DNA from 2 places in the Streptomyces sp. NPDC002787 genome. Region 2 is predicted to be linked to the other one. Evidence: riboswitches for the same ligand, from Rfam matches in the RefSeq annotation. Region 2 holds a riboswitch; the other holds the start of a gene.
What was found. A riboswitch is a leader RNA that binds a small molecule or an ion and turns the genes downstream of it on or off. The one in region 2 is predicted to bind cobalamin.

Region 1 (7,465 bases), on a different contig from region 2:
ACGACGCGTCCACGACGAGCACCACCGGCGCCCGCAGCAGCTTCGCCACATGCGCGGTGGACGCCAACTCCCCTTCCCCAGCCGCCCCGTCGAACATCCCCATCACACCCTCGACGACGGCGATGTCGCACCCCCGCGCCCCGTGCGCGAACAGCGGAGCCATCAGCTCCGGCCCGCACATGTACGCGTCGAGGTTGCGCCCCACCCGCCCACAGGCGAGCGCGTGATACCCGGGATCGATGTAGTCCGGCCCCACCTTGTGCGGGGACACGGCGAGCCCCCGCGCGGCGAACGCGGCCATCAACCCCGTGGCCACGGTGGTCTTGCCGCTCCCCGAGGAGGGCGCGGCGACGACCAGCCGGGGCACGGAGGACGAGGCGGAGGACGAGGCGAAGGACGGGGAGGAGGTCACGGCGTCACCACTCGATGCCTCTCTGGCCCTTCTGGCCCGCGTCCATGGGGTGCTTGACCTTGGACATGTCGGTCACGAGGTCCGCGAAGTCGACGAGCTTCTCGGGCGCGTTCCGCCCGGTGATCACCACATGCTGGGTCCCCGGCCGGTGGCGCAGCACGTCCACGACCTCGTCCGTGTCCACCCACCCCCAGTGCATGGGGTAGGCGAACTCGTCGAGGACGTACAGCTTGTACGTCTCCGCCGCCAGGTCCCGCTTGACCTGCTCCCAGCCCTCCCGGGCCTTCTCCTCGTTGTCCATCTGGCCGTCGCGCTGCACCCACGACCAGCCCTCACCCATCTTGTGCCAGTCGACGGACCCGCCCTCACCGGACGCCCCGAGCACCCGCAGCGCGTTCTCCTCGCCGACCTTCCACTTCGCCGACTTGACGAACTGGAACACCCCGATCGGCCACCCCTGGTTCCAGGCGCGCAGCGCCAGTCCGAACGCGGCGGTGGACTTGCCCTTCCCGATGCCCGTGTGCACGAACACCAGCGGACGATTCCTGCGCTGACGCGTCGTCAGCCCGTCGTCCGGTACGACACTCGGCTGCCCCTGAGGCATTACGCGGCCCTCCTAGAAGTCCTCTGCGAAGTCCCTTGCACATCACGTACGAGCCCGGCGATGGAATCCGCTCGAAGCTCGTCCAACGTCACCGCCGTGCCGCCCAGCTCACCCGCGAGCCGCCCGGCCAGCCCCAGCCGGACATGGCCCGACTCGCAGTCCACGACCACGGAGGCGATGCCCTCGGCCGCGAACAGCCGGGCCGCCCGCCCGGCGAGCGCGACCGGCTCGGGGCCGCCCGTGGCCCGCCCGTCGGTCACGACCACGACGAGCGCCCGCCGCGCGGGGTCCCGCAGCCGCTCCACCCGCAGCACCTCATGGGCCCGCAGCAACCCGGCGGCCAGCGGCGTCCGCCCGCCCGTGGGCAGCGACTCCAGCCGGGACGCCGCCGCCTCCACGGACGAGGTCGGCGGCAACGCCACCTCGGCGGCCGACCCCCGGAAGGTCACCAGCCCCACCTTGTCCCGCCGCTGGTAGGCGTCCAGCAGCAGCGACAGCACCGCCCCCTTCACCGCACTCATCCGCTGCCGGGCCGCCATCGATCCGGAGGCGTCGACCACGAACAGCACGAGGTTCCCCTCCCGCCCCTCCCGGGTCGCCTGCCGCAGATCGTCACGGCGCACGACCAGCCCCGGCCCCGACCGGCCCCGCGCCCGCTGGTGCGGCGCGGCGGCCTGGACCGTGGCGGCCAGGTGCAGCTTGGTCAGCGTGCCGCGCGGACGACGCGCCCCGGTCGTCCGCCCGTGCTCGGTCCGCGCCCGCGAACGCCGCCCGGCGGCGCCCTCACCGAGCCCCGGCACACTCAGCACCTTCGTACGAAAGGGCTCGGCGGCCCGTACGGCGGACTGCTCGCCCGCCCCGGCGCCGGCGGGCTGCGGCTCCCCGCCCTCCCCGGCCTCCGGCCGCGCACCGGTGTCACCGTCCTGTGGCCCCTCGGGCTCCGAGGAGGGCGGCTGCCCGCCACCCCCGTCCGGACCGGGATCAGGGTCCTCGTCTTCCGACGGCCCCCCGAACTCCTCCAGCGTCTCGTCGAGCTTGTCCTCGTCGAGTCCCGGCGCGTCGAACGGGTTCCTGCGCCGCCGGTGCGGCAGCGCGAGCAGCGCCGCCTGGCGCACATCCTCCGCCAGCACCTCGGTCCGCCCGGCCCACGCGGCCAGCGCGGTCGCCGTCCGCGCCATCACGATGTCGGCCCGCATCCCGTCGACCTCGAACGCCGCGCACGTCGCCGCGATCTGCCGCAGCGCCGCGTCACCGAGCACCACCGACGGCAACAGCTCCCGCGCGGCCACGATCCGGGCCCGTACGGCGGCCTCCTCGTCGGCCCAGCGCGCCGCGAAACCGGCCGGGTCGTCGTCGTAGGCGAGCCGCCTCCGTACGACCTCCACCCGCTGGTCCGGCTCCCGCGAGGCCGCGACCTCGACGGTCAGCCCGAACCGGTCGAGCAACTGCGGCCGCAGCTCGCCCTCCTCGGGGTTCATCGTCCCCACGAGCAGGAAGCGGGCGGCATGCCGTATGGAGACGCCCTCCCGCTCGACGTACGAGGCGCCCATCGCGGCCGCGTCGAGCAGCAGGTCGACGAGGTGGTCGTGGAGCAGGTTGACCTCGTCGACGTACAGGATCCCGCGATGCGCGTCGGCCAGCAGCCCCGGTTCGAACGCCTTCACGCCCTCCGACAGCGCCCGTTCGATGTCGAGCGCACCGACGAGCCGGTCCTCGGAGGCACCCACGGGCAGCTCGACCATCCGCGACGGCCGCGCCTCGAACGCCGGCTCGTGCGGCCCGTCCGGGCACCCGGGGTCCGGCTTCACGGGATCGCACGAGAAGCGGCACCCGGCGACGACCTCCACCTCCGGCAACAGCGCCGAGAGCGCCCGCACGGCGGTGGACTTGGCGGTGCCCTTCTCGCCGCGCACGAGCACACCGCCGACGTTCGGTGCGATCGCGTTGAGGAGTAGGGCGAGTTGCAGGTCGCCCTGCCCGACGATGGCGGTGAAGGGGAAGTGCGTACTCACGAGTTGATCCCTCCTGTGGGAGAAAGGGCGAGATGAGGGCGACTCTGAGGCTCGTGAGCGGTCAACCCGGAGCCGTGCTCCCTGCCCGAGCGGGGATGGTCCGGCGGTGTCGCCCGCGGTGGGCGGCGTCTCGGTGTGCTCCCCGCGCATGCGGGGATCGCGGAGATCACTCGTCTCCCTCCAGATCTTCCTCAACGTCCAGGTAGGTCGTCCGAGTCAACTCCGCGCCGTGCACGGCCTCGCCCCCGAGCAGGACGGTCGGGGCGCCCGAGACCCGCGGCGCGGCGAGCCCGTCCTCCCAGGCGGCGGCCCTGGCCGCCAGGAGGTCGGTGTCGGAAGTCGACGACAACAGCACGGTGCCGGGGCTCATGCGGGCGCTCCCGGTGGGATGAAGGGCAGTCCTGTCGGTGCGCCCGACTCGATGAGCCGCCACAGCGCGTCCGTGTCCGCGTGCTCCTCGATCAGATCGCCGAGCCGGTCCAGTTGCTCCTCACGCAGCGCCGCGAACGAGGTGTCGGACGCCGGTACGAACCGACGCCCCGCGGCGGCCGCCACCTCCCGCAGAAAGGCCCGCCGGAACCCGTCCGACTCCAACGACCCGTGCCAGTGCGTGCCCCAGGTCTGCCCGACCCGGCACCCGTCCAGGAAGGGTTCGCCGCCCTCGATCCCGGCGACCCCGTGATGGATCTCGTACCCCTCGACCCGTTCCCCGAGGGCCTCACCGACGGGCCGCGCGAGCGTCTTCTCACGGGCGAACCGCACGCGAACGGGCAGGAGTCCGAGCCCTTCCACGTGCCCCCGCCGGCTCTCGACCTCGTCCTCGATGTGCTCCCCGAGCACCTGGAACCCGCCACACAGGCCGAGGATCGGCCGCCCTTCCGCGGCCCTGCGGACGAGGGCGTCGGCGAGCCCCCGCTCCCGCAGCCACTCCAGCGCCCGTACCGTTCCCCGGGTCCCTGGGATGACGACGAGATCCGCGTCGGCCAGTTCCTCGGGCCGGTCCACGAACCGCACGACGACACCGGGTTCGGCGGCGAGCGCGTCCACATCGGTGAAGTTGGACATCAGCGGGATCGCGCACACGGCGACCCGCAGCACGTCCTCCCCGACGGGCGGCGCGACGTTCGACTCGCGGACGGTTCCGCGCAGGGAGACCCGCAGCCCGTCCTCCTCGTCGATGCCGAGCCCGTGCCGGAAGGGCAGCACACCGTACGTGTGCCGCCCGGTGAGTCCGTGCAGCATGTCGAGCCCGGGCTCCAGCAGGGAGACGTCCCCGCGGAACTTGTTGACGAGGAACCCGGCGACGAGGGCCTGATCCTCGGCGGAGAGCAGTGCGACGGTCCCGAAGAAGGACGCGAAGACACCCCCACGATCGATGTCGCCGACGACGAGCACGGGAAGCCCGGCACCGCGGGCGATCCCCATGTTGACGATGTCGGTCCGCCGAAGGTTGATCTCGGCGGGACTGCCGGCCCCCTCACAGATCACCGCGTCATACGTGCCCCGCAACTCGGCGAGACAGTCGAGAACGGTTCCGAGAAGCTTCTGCTGCCGTCCCCCGTGATACCCCCGCGCGCTCATCTCCCCCACGGGCTTCCCCAGCAGCACCACCTGACTGCTCCGCTCCCCACCGGGTTTGAGCAGCACGGGATTCATGAGCGCGGTCGGCTCGACGCGACAGGCCTGGGCCTGCATGGCCTGCGCCCGCCCGATCTCGGCGCCCTCGTTCGTCACGAACGAATTGAGCGACATGTTCTGCGCCTTGAACGGCGCGACCTTGACACCCCGCCGCACCAGCCACCGGCAGATCCCGGCGGTGACGACACTCTTGCCGGCGTCGGAGGTGGTGCCGGCCACGAGCAGCCCCCCACCCACGCCACGATCGCCGCTCATGAGTTCCCCTTCGTGACCCGGCCCAGCACCAGCGCACCCGCCGCGCTGACCCCCAACGCCAGCCAGCTCACCCGCCGCGACAACCGAACGGCCCGCTCGATGTCCTCCACGACGACGGCCCGCCCCTCCCCGTTCAGCACAGGCCGATGCTCGACCCGCCCCCCGTATGACAACGTGCCCCCCAACCGCACCCCGAGCGCCCCCGCGAACGACGCCTCCACAGGCCCTGCGTTGGGACTCGGATGCTTCCCCGCGTCCGCCCGCCAAGACCGCACGGCCCCCCGGGGGTTCCCACCGGCAACCGTGGCCAGGACGGCCGTCAGCCGGGCCCCCGGCCACCCCGCGACGTCGTCCAGCCGCGCGGAAGCCCACCCGTACCGCCGATGACGCGGGGACTTGTGCCCGACCATGGCGTCCAGCGTGTTGACGGCCCGGAACCCGAGAAGCCCCGGCACCCCACCGACGGCGCCCCACACCAGGGCACCGACCACCGCGTCCGAGGTGTTCTCGGCGACGGACTCCACGACGGCCCGCGCGATCCCGTCCCGGTCGAGTGCCTGAGGATCACGCCCGCAGAGGTGCGGCAACCGGGCCCGCGCGCCCTCGACGTCCCCTGTCTCCAGGAACCGCCCCACGGCCCTGGCCTCCCGCCCGAGCGAAGTCCCCCCGACGACGGCCCAGGTGGCGGCGGCGGTCAACGCGACGGAGGCCGCCCGCGACGGCCGTACGACGGACGAGGCCACGGCCCCCAGCGCCACGGCGCCACCCGCGCACACCGCGGTGTGCAGCGCGCCCCACCCCCGGTGGTCCCGCCACAGCACCCGTTCCACGGCACCGGCCGCCCGCCCGAACGCGGCGACCGGATGCCCCCGGCGAGGATCGCCGAGCAGCAGATCACCGAGGAGCCCGGCGGCGGCGCCGTACGCGAAGACGCGGTCGGCACGCATCGGTTCAGCCGACCACGGGGTCGGGCAACGAGCGGATATCGAGACCCGATGGGCAGCCGCGCATGGCGATATGTCCTCACTCAGGGTGTCCACGCCCTGGTTCGACGAGACCGACGGCGAGAGTTCCTGGCTCCCGGGAAGGTTCTTCCCCGGTGACAGTGGCGGGACCGCGCCGGACTCGCACCGGCTTCCTCTCCTGCCGTCGTACATGGCCCCGGCAGTCCACCACGCCCCTGGAAGACCCGTCAACTCGCTGTTGACCTGCGGTGGAATGGTGTGCTGAGCCCCACACCGCTGAAATACCGTCACGCGGACAACTGCGTGGAAGTTGCTGCCGGACAGAGGCGGGTCATGACCCGTGACTCGAACTCGAACAGTGACGCGCTGCTCGTCTTTCGCTACGCGGCGTGGTGTGGTTTTCTGGCGGGACTTGTGGACCCGGGAGCGGGCGGATCGTGAACATCCGTCCGGGGGACGGGAGGTGCGCACATGGGAGACCGAGCGAGGGAAACCGCTGCGGCGCGCGGGGGGAAGCCGGACGTCTGGCGAGAACGGGTGACCGCCGCCGCCCCACTGGCGCTCTTCTGCTCCGTGATGGGCGTGCTGTCCGTCGGGGCGGGTGCCTTGGCCGCGCTTCTCGTGCCGAGCGGTGAGGTGCGTGCCCTGGTCTGGCTGGTGGTGACCGTGCTCGGTGCCGCCGGGGCCGGCCTGTGGTGGGGACTGACCCCGGTCACGGAACGGCTCCGGGTCCTGAACCGGGCGCTGGGGGAGGCTCGGCCTAGGAGGCCGCACCACCGCTGACGATGGATCAACCCCCGTAAGCGTCATAGGACGCCCACGGGGGCTGATTCTGAAGTTGCCGGTGTCGGCCCCCAGGGGGGCCGTGGGGTTTCCGGTCTCAGGTCATGATGAGGGAAATCCCGTACGCCACTGCCGCCGCGCACAGCGCGAAGCACACGTACGCCCCAGCGGTCGCCGGTAGCACCGACTCGCCCCGGGTTGACGCCGCCTCTCGCTTGGAGAGGCCGACGATGCCCAGGGTGAAGAGGCCGACGAGGGCCACGGTGACCACGAGGCTGACTCCGAAGACGGAGCCGAGAGCTGCCCAGTCGATGTGCATGGTGGTGATCTTCCTCAGGAGGTCGCGGGGCTCAGACGGCCGTCGGCGTGGACGAGTTCGCCGGGGTCGTGGTCTCGGCGGCGGTCGTGGCCGCGGGGGCCGGGATGGTCGCCGCGAGCTCCTCGGTCACGGTGCCGGCCGGCGGCGGGGTCACCGCGGCGATGGCCGTGGTCACCACGCCCGGGGGCTCCTCGGCGTGGTCGTTCACATTGGTGTGGTCGACCACCTCGCGGCGGGAGATCACCCAGATGGCGGCGCTGGAGGCGATGAGGAAGACCGCGACGACGGCCGTGCCCCAGGTCCCGAAGGACGTCACCCACTCGGCGAGCGCGGCGACCAGCGCGGCGGCCGGCAGGGTCAGACCCCAGGCGACGAACATCCGGGTCGCCGTGGACCAGCGGACCACACCGCCCTTGCGGCCGAGGCCCGCGCCCATCACGGCACCGGAGACCGAGTGCGTGGTGGAGAGGGAGAAGC
Region 2 (7,465 bases):
GCTCCGCGCTGGCACTGTTCATGTACCCGCACTCGATCACGGCGACGCTGTCGTCCAAGAGCCGCGAGGTCATCCGCCGCAACACCACGATCCTGCCGCTGTACTCGCTGATGCTGGGCCTGCTGGCCCTCCTCGGCTTCATGGCGATCGCGGCCGGCATCCAGGTGCAGAACGGCCAGCTGGCGATCCCGCAGCTGTTCGAGACGATGTTCCCCGACTGGTTCGCGGGAGTGGCCTTCGCCGCCATCGGCATCGGCGCCCTGGTCCCCGCGGCGATCATGTCCATCGCTGCGGCGAACCTCTTCACCCGCAACATCTACAAGGACTTCATCAAGCCGAACGCCACGCCCCAGCAGGAGACCAAGGTCTCCAAGCTGGTGTCGCTGCTGGTGAAGGTGGGCGCGCTGGCGTTCGTCCTCACCATGGACAAGACGGTCGCCATCAACTTCCAGCTGCTCGGCGGCATCTGGATCCTCCAGACCTTCCCGGCCCTCGTCGGGGGTCTCTTCACCCGCTGGTTCCACCGCTGGGCGCTCATCGCCGGCTGGGCGGTCGGCATGCTGTACGGGACGCTGGCCGCGTACGGCGTGGCCTCCCCCACGCAGAAGCACTTCGGCGGGTCATCTGCGGAGATCCCCGGCATCGGCGAGATCGGGTACATCGGTCTGACCGCCTTCGTGCTCAACGTCGTGGTCACCGTGGTCCTCACCTTCGTCCTGCGCGCGGCCAAGGCCCCCGACGGCATCGACGAGACCAAGCCGGAGGACTACACGGCGGACGCGGGCGACGCGGGCGTCCAGGTGGAACTGCCGCCGGCGACGGCGGGCACGAGCCACTAGTCCATCACCGGGTTCCGGGGCGGCGGGGGCGCCTTTTCTCGCCCCCGCCGCCCCTACCCGTCCCTCCCCCACCAGGGGCTGCGCCCCTTCGCCCCCCACCCACCCGCACCCGACAACGAACCCCCTCGGGGTCGAAGGGGCAGCGCCCCTGGGATGGGACGGGTAAGGGCGGCGGGGGCGAAGAACACCCGGCTACGCTGATTCGGTGACCGCTCGCGCCCCGATCGTCCTCGACAGCGACCCCGGTATCGACGACGCCGTGGCCCTGCAGTACCTGCTCGGCACCGGCCTGTGGGACCTCAAGGCGTACACATCGGTCGGCGGCAACCTCCCCGCCGAGGCGACCTACGCCAACGCCCGGGCCCTTGCCCGAGCCCTGCGCATCGACAGCGACGTCCCGGTCCACCGCGGCGCGGGCCGCCCCCTGTCCCGCCTCCCCTACCGCGAGGCGTCCGCCTTCCACGGCCCGGCCGGCCTCGGCGACGAAACACTGCCCGACTCCACGGCCCCGCACCCGGCGGAGTCGTCCGCGCAGGCTCTGCTCCGGCTCTCCCACGCGTACGAGGGCGACCTGACGGTGTGCGCCACGGGCCCCCTCACGAACGTGGCCATCGCCCTGCTGGAGGACCCGGCCTTCGCCCACCGCGTGCGGAAGTTCGTGTTCATGGGAGGTGCCGCCCAGGTCCCGGGGAACTTCACTCCGGTCGCCGAGTTCAACGTCTGGGCCGACCCGGACGCCGCCGAGATCGTCCTCTCCTCCGGCATCCCGTTCACCATGGTCGACCTGGACGCCTCACACCGCTGGCTGTTCCGCCCCGCCGACCTCGCCGCACTGGAGGCCGCGGGCCCGGGCACGGCCCTCGCGGCCCGGCTGATGCGCACCTACATGGACGCGTACACCCGCCACGGCGGGGACGGCACCTGCCCCCTGCACGACCCGCTGGCCGTCGGCGTCTGCGGGGACGAGGCGTTCGTCGAGGCCGCCGGCGGAGCCGTCGTCGTGGAGTGCGCGAGCGAACTCACGCGCGGCCAGACCGTGTTCGTGCCGGCCGCCGCCCGCCGGGTGTACTACTCCGAGTCCCCCGCCCTGACCGCCCGCCTCCGCGCCACCGGCCGCGTCGCCCTGGGCCCGGGCACCCGCGACTTCAGCGAGGACTTCGTGACGGCGCTGCCACGGTGGCCGGCGGTTGCCTGAGCCGACCGCTCCGGCGGGTTGAGCGGGCCCGGAGTCGACCGCCCCCTGATGCCGTGCCGATCATCCGACAAGTCGTCGCCCCTGTGGAAAACCTCGGACGCGACTTGGCGGCCCTCATGCAGACTTCGAGCCATGGACATCACCATCAGGCAGATCTCCCCCGACGAGTACCCCACCCTCGGCGAGATCACCGCACGGGCCTATCTGGCAGACGGTCTCCTGGACTTCGGGGAGAGCGACGAGTACCTCGGCGAGCTGCGGGACGTGGCGAAACGGGCCGCGGCGGCCGACGTGCTGGTCGCCGTCGAGGAGGGCAGAGTGCTCGGCGGAGTGACCTTCGTCCCGGCGGGAGGCCCGATGGCCGACATCGCCGGCCCGGGCGAGGCCGAGATCCGCATGCTGGCGGTCGCACGCGAGGCCCGCGGACGGGGCGCGGGCGAGGCCCTCGTCCGGGCCTGCCTGGAGCGCGCCCGGGCCGTGGACGGCTGTGCACGCGTCGTGCTGTCGACCCAGAGCCGCATGCACGCCGCCCACCGGATCTATGAACGGCTGGGCTTCACTCGCACACCAGAGCGCGACTGGAACCCCGTCCCCCACCTCGACGACCTCTTGCTCCTCACCTACGAGTTGACGCTCTGACACGCTTCGAAGTCGTCGCCGGAGCCGTCGCCGGAGCCGCCGCGACACAACATCTGGGGGTGTCACCGCAGCCCGACACAAGATGTATGCTCATGCTCGCTGTCGCCGCAGGGGAATCCGGTGCGAATCCGGAGCTGTCCCGCAACGGTGTACTCGCGTGCATGCACGCCTGTCCAGTCCGAACACCTGCCGACAGTGCGCCCGGCCGTCCGGTCCGGGTGCCCTGACGTCCGGGCCTCGTGGAATGGGCCGGTGGACGCGACGCCCCCGTGCGCTCGTGTGCTGCTGCCTGCCCTCCCAATGGCCCCAGCCGAGCGAGGGAGAGCCCCCACGTGACCATCGCGCCAGCCGACCCGGTTTCAGCCGACCTGGCTTCAACCGCCCCGGTGACGGAGTCCGACGGTCCCGGTACCGCGTTGCTGCGGACCCTGACCGAGCTGACCGCCGACCTCCCCGACGCCGACCCCGGCCGGGTCGCCGCCGCCGCGCTGCGCGGCCGGTCCGCGAGGGCCGACGAGGCGGAGCTGCGCGAGCTGGCCACGGAGGCGGCCGCGGGCCTCATCTCCGAGGACCCCGCCTACTCGAAGCTGGCCGCCCGCCTGCTGGCCATCGGCATCCGCGCCGAAGCCGCCTCGCAGGGCGTCACGACGTTCACCGAGTCCATCGCCGTGGCCCACCGGGAAGGCCTCGTCGCCGACCGCACGGCGCAGTTCGCCCGCGTCCACGCCGGGCGCCTCGACTCCCTGGTCGACCCGGCCGCCGACGACCGCTTCGGCTACTTCGGTCTGCGCACCCTGCACAGCCGCTATCTGCTCCGGCACCCGATCACCCGCAAGGTCGTCGAGACTCCCCAGCACTTCATGTTGCGGGTGGCGAGCGGTCTCGCGGCCGACGACACCGTACGGTCCCTGGACGAAGTCGCCGCGCTCTACGGGCTGATGAGCCGCCTCGACTACCTGCCCTCCTCCCCCACACTGTTCAACTCCGGTACGAGGCACCCCCAGATGTCGTCGTGCTACCTCCTCGACTCCCCGCTGGACGAGCTGGACTCCATCTACGACCGCTACCACCAGGTGGCCCGTCTCTCGAAGCACGCCGGCGGCATCGGTCTGTCGTACTCCCGTATCCGCTCGCGTGGTTCGCTCATCCGGGGCACCAACGGGCACTCCAACGGCATCGTGCCGTTCCTGAAGACGCTGGACGCCTCGGTCGCCGCGGTGAACCAGGGCGGCCGGCGCAAGGGCGCGGCCGCGGTCTACCTGGAGACCTGGCACTCCGACATCGAGGAGTTCCTGGAGCTGCGCGACAACACCGGTGAGGACGCCCGGCGTACACACAACCTGAACCTGGCGCACTGGGTCCCGGACGAGTTCATGCGCCGGGTGAACGCCGACGAGCGGTGGTCGCTGTTCTCCCCGACCGATGTGCCCGAGCTGGTGGACCTGTGGGGTGAGGAGTTCGACGCCGCGTACCGCAGGGCGGAGGCGAACGGCCTGGCGAGGAAGACCATCCCGGCCCGCGACCTGTACGGCCGCATGATGCGCACCCTCGCGCAGACCGGCAACGGCTGGATGACCTTCAAGGACGCGGCCAACCGCACGGCCAACCAGACGGCCGAGCCGGGTCATGTCGTCCACTCGTCCAACCTCTGCACGGAGATCCTGGAGATCACGGACGACGGGGAGACGGCGGTCTGCAACCTGGGCTCGGTGAACCTGGGGGCGTTCGCCGACCGGTCGGCGGGCGACATGGACTGGGAGCGGCTGGACGAGACCGTCCGCACCGCCGTCACCTTCCTCGACCGTGTCGTCGACATCAACTTCTACCCGACCGAGCAGGCGGGCCGCTCCAACGCCAAGTGGCGCCCGGTGGGCCTCGGCGCGATGGGCCTGCAGGACGTCTTCTTCCAGCTGCGCCTGCCCTTCGACTCCCCCGAGGCGAAGGCGCTGTCCACCAGGATCGCCGAGCGCGTCATGCTCGCCGCGTACGAGGCCTCCGCCGACCTTGCCGAGCGGGGCGGCCCGCTGCCGGCCTGGGAGAAGACCCGCACGGCCCGCGGTGTGCTGCACCCCGACCACTACGGCGTCGAGTTCACCTGGCCGGAGCGCTGGGCGGCCCTGCGCGAGCGCATCGCGACGACCGGCATGCGCAACTCCCTGCTCCTCGCCATCGCGCCGACGGCCACCATCGCCTCCATCGCCGGTGTGTACGAGTGCATCGAGCCCCAAGTGTCCAATCTGTTCAAGCGCGAGACGCTGTCCGGCGAGTTCCTCCAGGTCAACTCGTATCTGGTGAAGGACCTCAAGGAGCTGGGCGTGTGGGACGCCCGCACCCGCGAGGCGCTGCGCGATTCCAACGGTTCGGTGCAGGACTTCGCATGGATCCCGGCCGACGTACGGGCGCTGTACCGCACGGCGTGGGAGATCCCGCAGCGGGGCCTGATCGACATGGCCGCCGCCCGCACCCCGTATCTGGACCAGGCCCAGTCGCTGAACCTGTTCCTGGAGACGCCGACCATCGGCAAGCTCTCCTCGATGTACGCGTACGCCTGGAAGTCGGGCCTGAAGACGACGTACTACCTGCGCTCCCGCCCGGCGACCCGCATCGCCCGCGCCGCCCAGGCGCAAACCCCGATCCCCGTGCAAGCGACTCCTGACGACGCGGTCGCCTGCTCCCTGGAAAACCCCGATTCCTGCGAGTCCTGCCAGTAATTCCCGCCCGCCACCCGACCACCACCCCCGGAGGACGGCGCTTCGCGCCGACTGTGATGACCACCCAGAACCTGCTCGACCCCGGCTTCGAGCTGACTCTCCGCCCCATGCGCTACCCGGACTTCTACGAGCGCTACCGAGACGCGATCAAGAACACCTGGACCGTCGAGGAGGTCGACCTCCACTCGGACGTCGCCGACCTCGCGAAGCTCTCCCCCGCCGAGCAGCACCTCATCGGCCGCCTGGTCGCCTTCTTCGCGACGGGCGACTCGATCGTCGCGAACAACCTGGTGCTGACGCTCTACAAGCACATCAACTCCCCCGAGGCCCGGCTCTACCTGAGCCGTCAGCTCTTCGAGGAGGCCGTCCACGTCCAGTTCTACTTGACGCTGCTCGACACCTACCTCCCCGACCCGGAGGACCGGGCGGCGGCCTTCGCGGCCGTGGAGAACATCCCCTCCATCCGCGAGAAGGCGGAGTTCTGCTTCACGTGGATGGACTCCGTCGAGAAGCTGGACCGCCTGGAGTCCAAGGCGGACCGCCGCCGCTTCCTGCTCAACCTGATCTGCTTCGCCGCGTGCATCGAGGGCCTGTTCTTCTACGGCGCCTTCGCGTACGTCTACTGGTTCCGCAGCCGGGGCCTGCTGCACGGCCTGGCCACCGGCACGAACTGGGTGTTCCGCGACGAGACGATGCACATGAGCTTCGCCTTCGACGTCGTCGACACCGTCCGCAAGGAGGAGCCGGAGCTCTTCGACGAGCAGCTCGAGCAGCAGGTGACCGACATGCTGCGGGAGGCCGTCGAGGCGGAGCTGCAGTTCGCCCGCGACCTGTGCGGTGAAGGCCTGCCGGGCATGAACACCGAGTCGATGCGGCAGTACCTGGAGTGCGTCGCCGACCAGCGGCTGACGCGCCTCGGCTTCGCGCCGGTCCACGGCTCGGAGAACCCGTTCTCCTTCATGGAGCTGCAGGGCGTCCAGGAACTGACGAACTTCTTCGAGCGGCGTCCGTCCGCGTACCAGGTGGCGGTGGAGGGCACCGTCGACCTGGACGAGGACTTCTAGGCCGCCTCCCTGCGCCGCCTAGGCGGCGCGGGCGATGCGGTGGGCGTGGGCGGAGGCATCGCGGGCGGGCCTCTCCGGGCCGGCCCCGTCGAGGGCGGCGGCGCGGTCCTCCGCCTGCCGGAGCTGCCGGTCGATGCGGCGGTCGTGCATCACCCCGATGATCGCGGGCAGCACGACCAGGGCGAGCAGCCCGAGAACGGCCAGCATTCCGATGAGTCCTTGCAGCTGTGTCGTATCCATGGACACCACTGTCGCGCCGAATACTCCTGACAAACAGTGGCAGGACTGCCGCACCCCCTCGAATTACTGCCACCCCCAAGGCACACTGGCAGCATGCTGAAGAACGTGGCCGCCGTCCTCCTGGACGGTGTGCATCCCTTCGAACTCGGTGTCGTCTGCGAGGTCTTCGGCCTCGACCGCAGCGACGAGGACCTGCCGGTGTACGACTTCGCGGTCGCGTCGGCGGAGGGCCCGACCCTGCGGACGCACGCCGGGTTCACGATCTCCACCTCGCACGGCCTGGACCGGCTCGACGAGGCGGACCTCGTCGTCGTACCGGCGGGTGAGAGCTATGTGCGGCGGATCTATCCGGCCGAGCTGCTGGACGCGCTGCGCCGGGCCGCCGACCGGGGCGCCCGGGTGCTGAGCGTGTGCTCGGGGGTCTTCGTGCTCGGCGCGGCGGGGCTGCTGGACGGGCGGCCCTGCGCGGTGCACTGGCGCCACGCCGAGGAGCTGTCCCGGCAGTATCCACGGGCGGTGGTCGAGCCGGACGTGCTGTACGTGGACGCGGACCCGGTGATCACCTCTGCGGGCACGGCGGCCGGTATCGACGCCTGTCTGCACATCGTCCGCAAGGAACAGGGGCCGGAGGTCGCCAACAAGATCGCCCGGCGGATGGTGGTGCCGCCGCACCGCGACGGGGGTCAGGCCCAGTACATCGAGCGGCCGCTGCCGCGCTCGCAGTGCGACACGGTCGGTGAGGTGCTGGCCTGGATGGAGCGGCATCTCGACGAGGAG

Region 1: it holds a riboswitch for cobalamin, as region 2 does, so the genes downstream of both, ACWD26_RS06410 (cobalamin biosynthesis protein) here and ACWD26_RS11885 (ribonucleoside-diphosphate reductase subunit alpha) in region 2, are expected to answer to the same signal.

What each region holds. Positions count from the first base shown of each region.
Region 1 covers NZ_JBSFVC010000004.1:73,031-80,495, reverse strand. Annotated here, with positions in the region: gene ACWD26_RS06435 (cobyrinate a,c-diamide synthase) at 1-412, opposite strand, end outside; gene cobO (cob(I)yrinic acid a,c-diamide adenosyltransferase) at 417-1,016, opposite strand; gene ACWD26_RS06425 (putative cobaltochelatase) at 1,016-3,028, opposite strand; gene ACWD26_RS06420 (hypothetical protein) at 3,195-3,398, opposite strand; gene ACWD26_RS06415 (cobyric acid synthase) at 3,395-4,921, opposite strand; gene ACWD26_RS06410 (cobalamin biosynthesis protein) at 4,918-5,868, opposite strand; cobalamin riboswitch at 5,967-6,110, opposite strand; gene ACWD26_RS06405 (DUF397 domain-containing protein) at 6,145-6,327, shown strand; gene ACWD26_RS06400 (hypothetical protein) at 6,358-6,669, shown strand; gene ACWD26_RS06395 (hypothetical protein) at 6,767-6,988, opposite strand; gene ACWD26_RS06390 (anion permease) at 7,020-7,465, opposite strand, start outside.
Region 2 covers NZ_JBSFVC010000007.1:134,099-141,563, reverse strand. Annotated here, with positions in the region: gene mctP (monocarboxylate uptake permease MctP) at 1-839, shown strand, start outside; gene ACWD26_RS11895 (nucleoside hydrolase) at 1,045-2,034, shown strand; gene ACWD26_RS11890 (GNAT family N-acetyltransferase) at 2,167-2,673, shown strand; cobalamin riboswitch at 2,760-2,881, shown strand; gene ACWD26_RS11885 (ribonucleoside-diphosphate reductase subunit alpha) at 3,006-5,384, shown strand; gene ACWD26_RS11880 (ribonucleotide-diphosphate reductase subunit beta) at 5,441-6,448, shown strand; gene ACWD26_RS11875 (hypothetical protein) at 6,467-6,688, opposite strand; gene ACWD26_RS11870 (GlxA family transcriptional regulator) at 6,782-7,465, shown strand, end outside.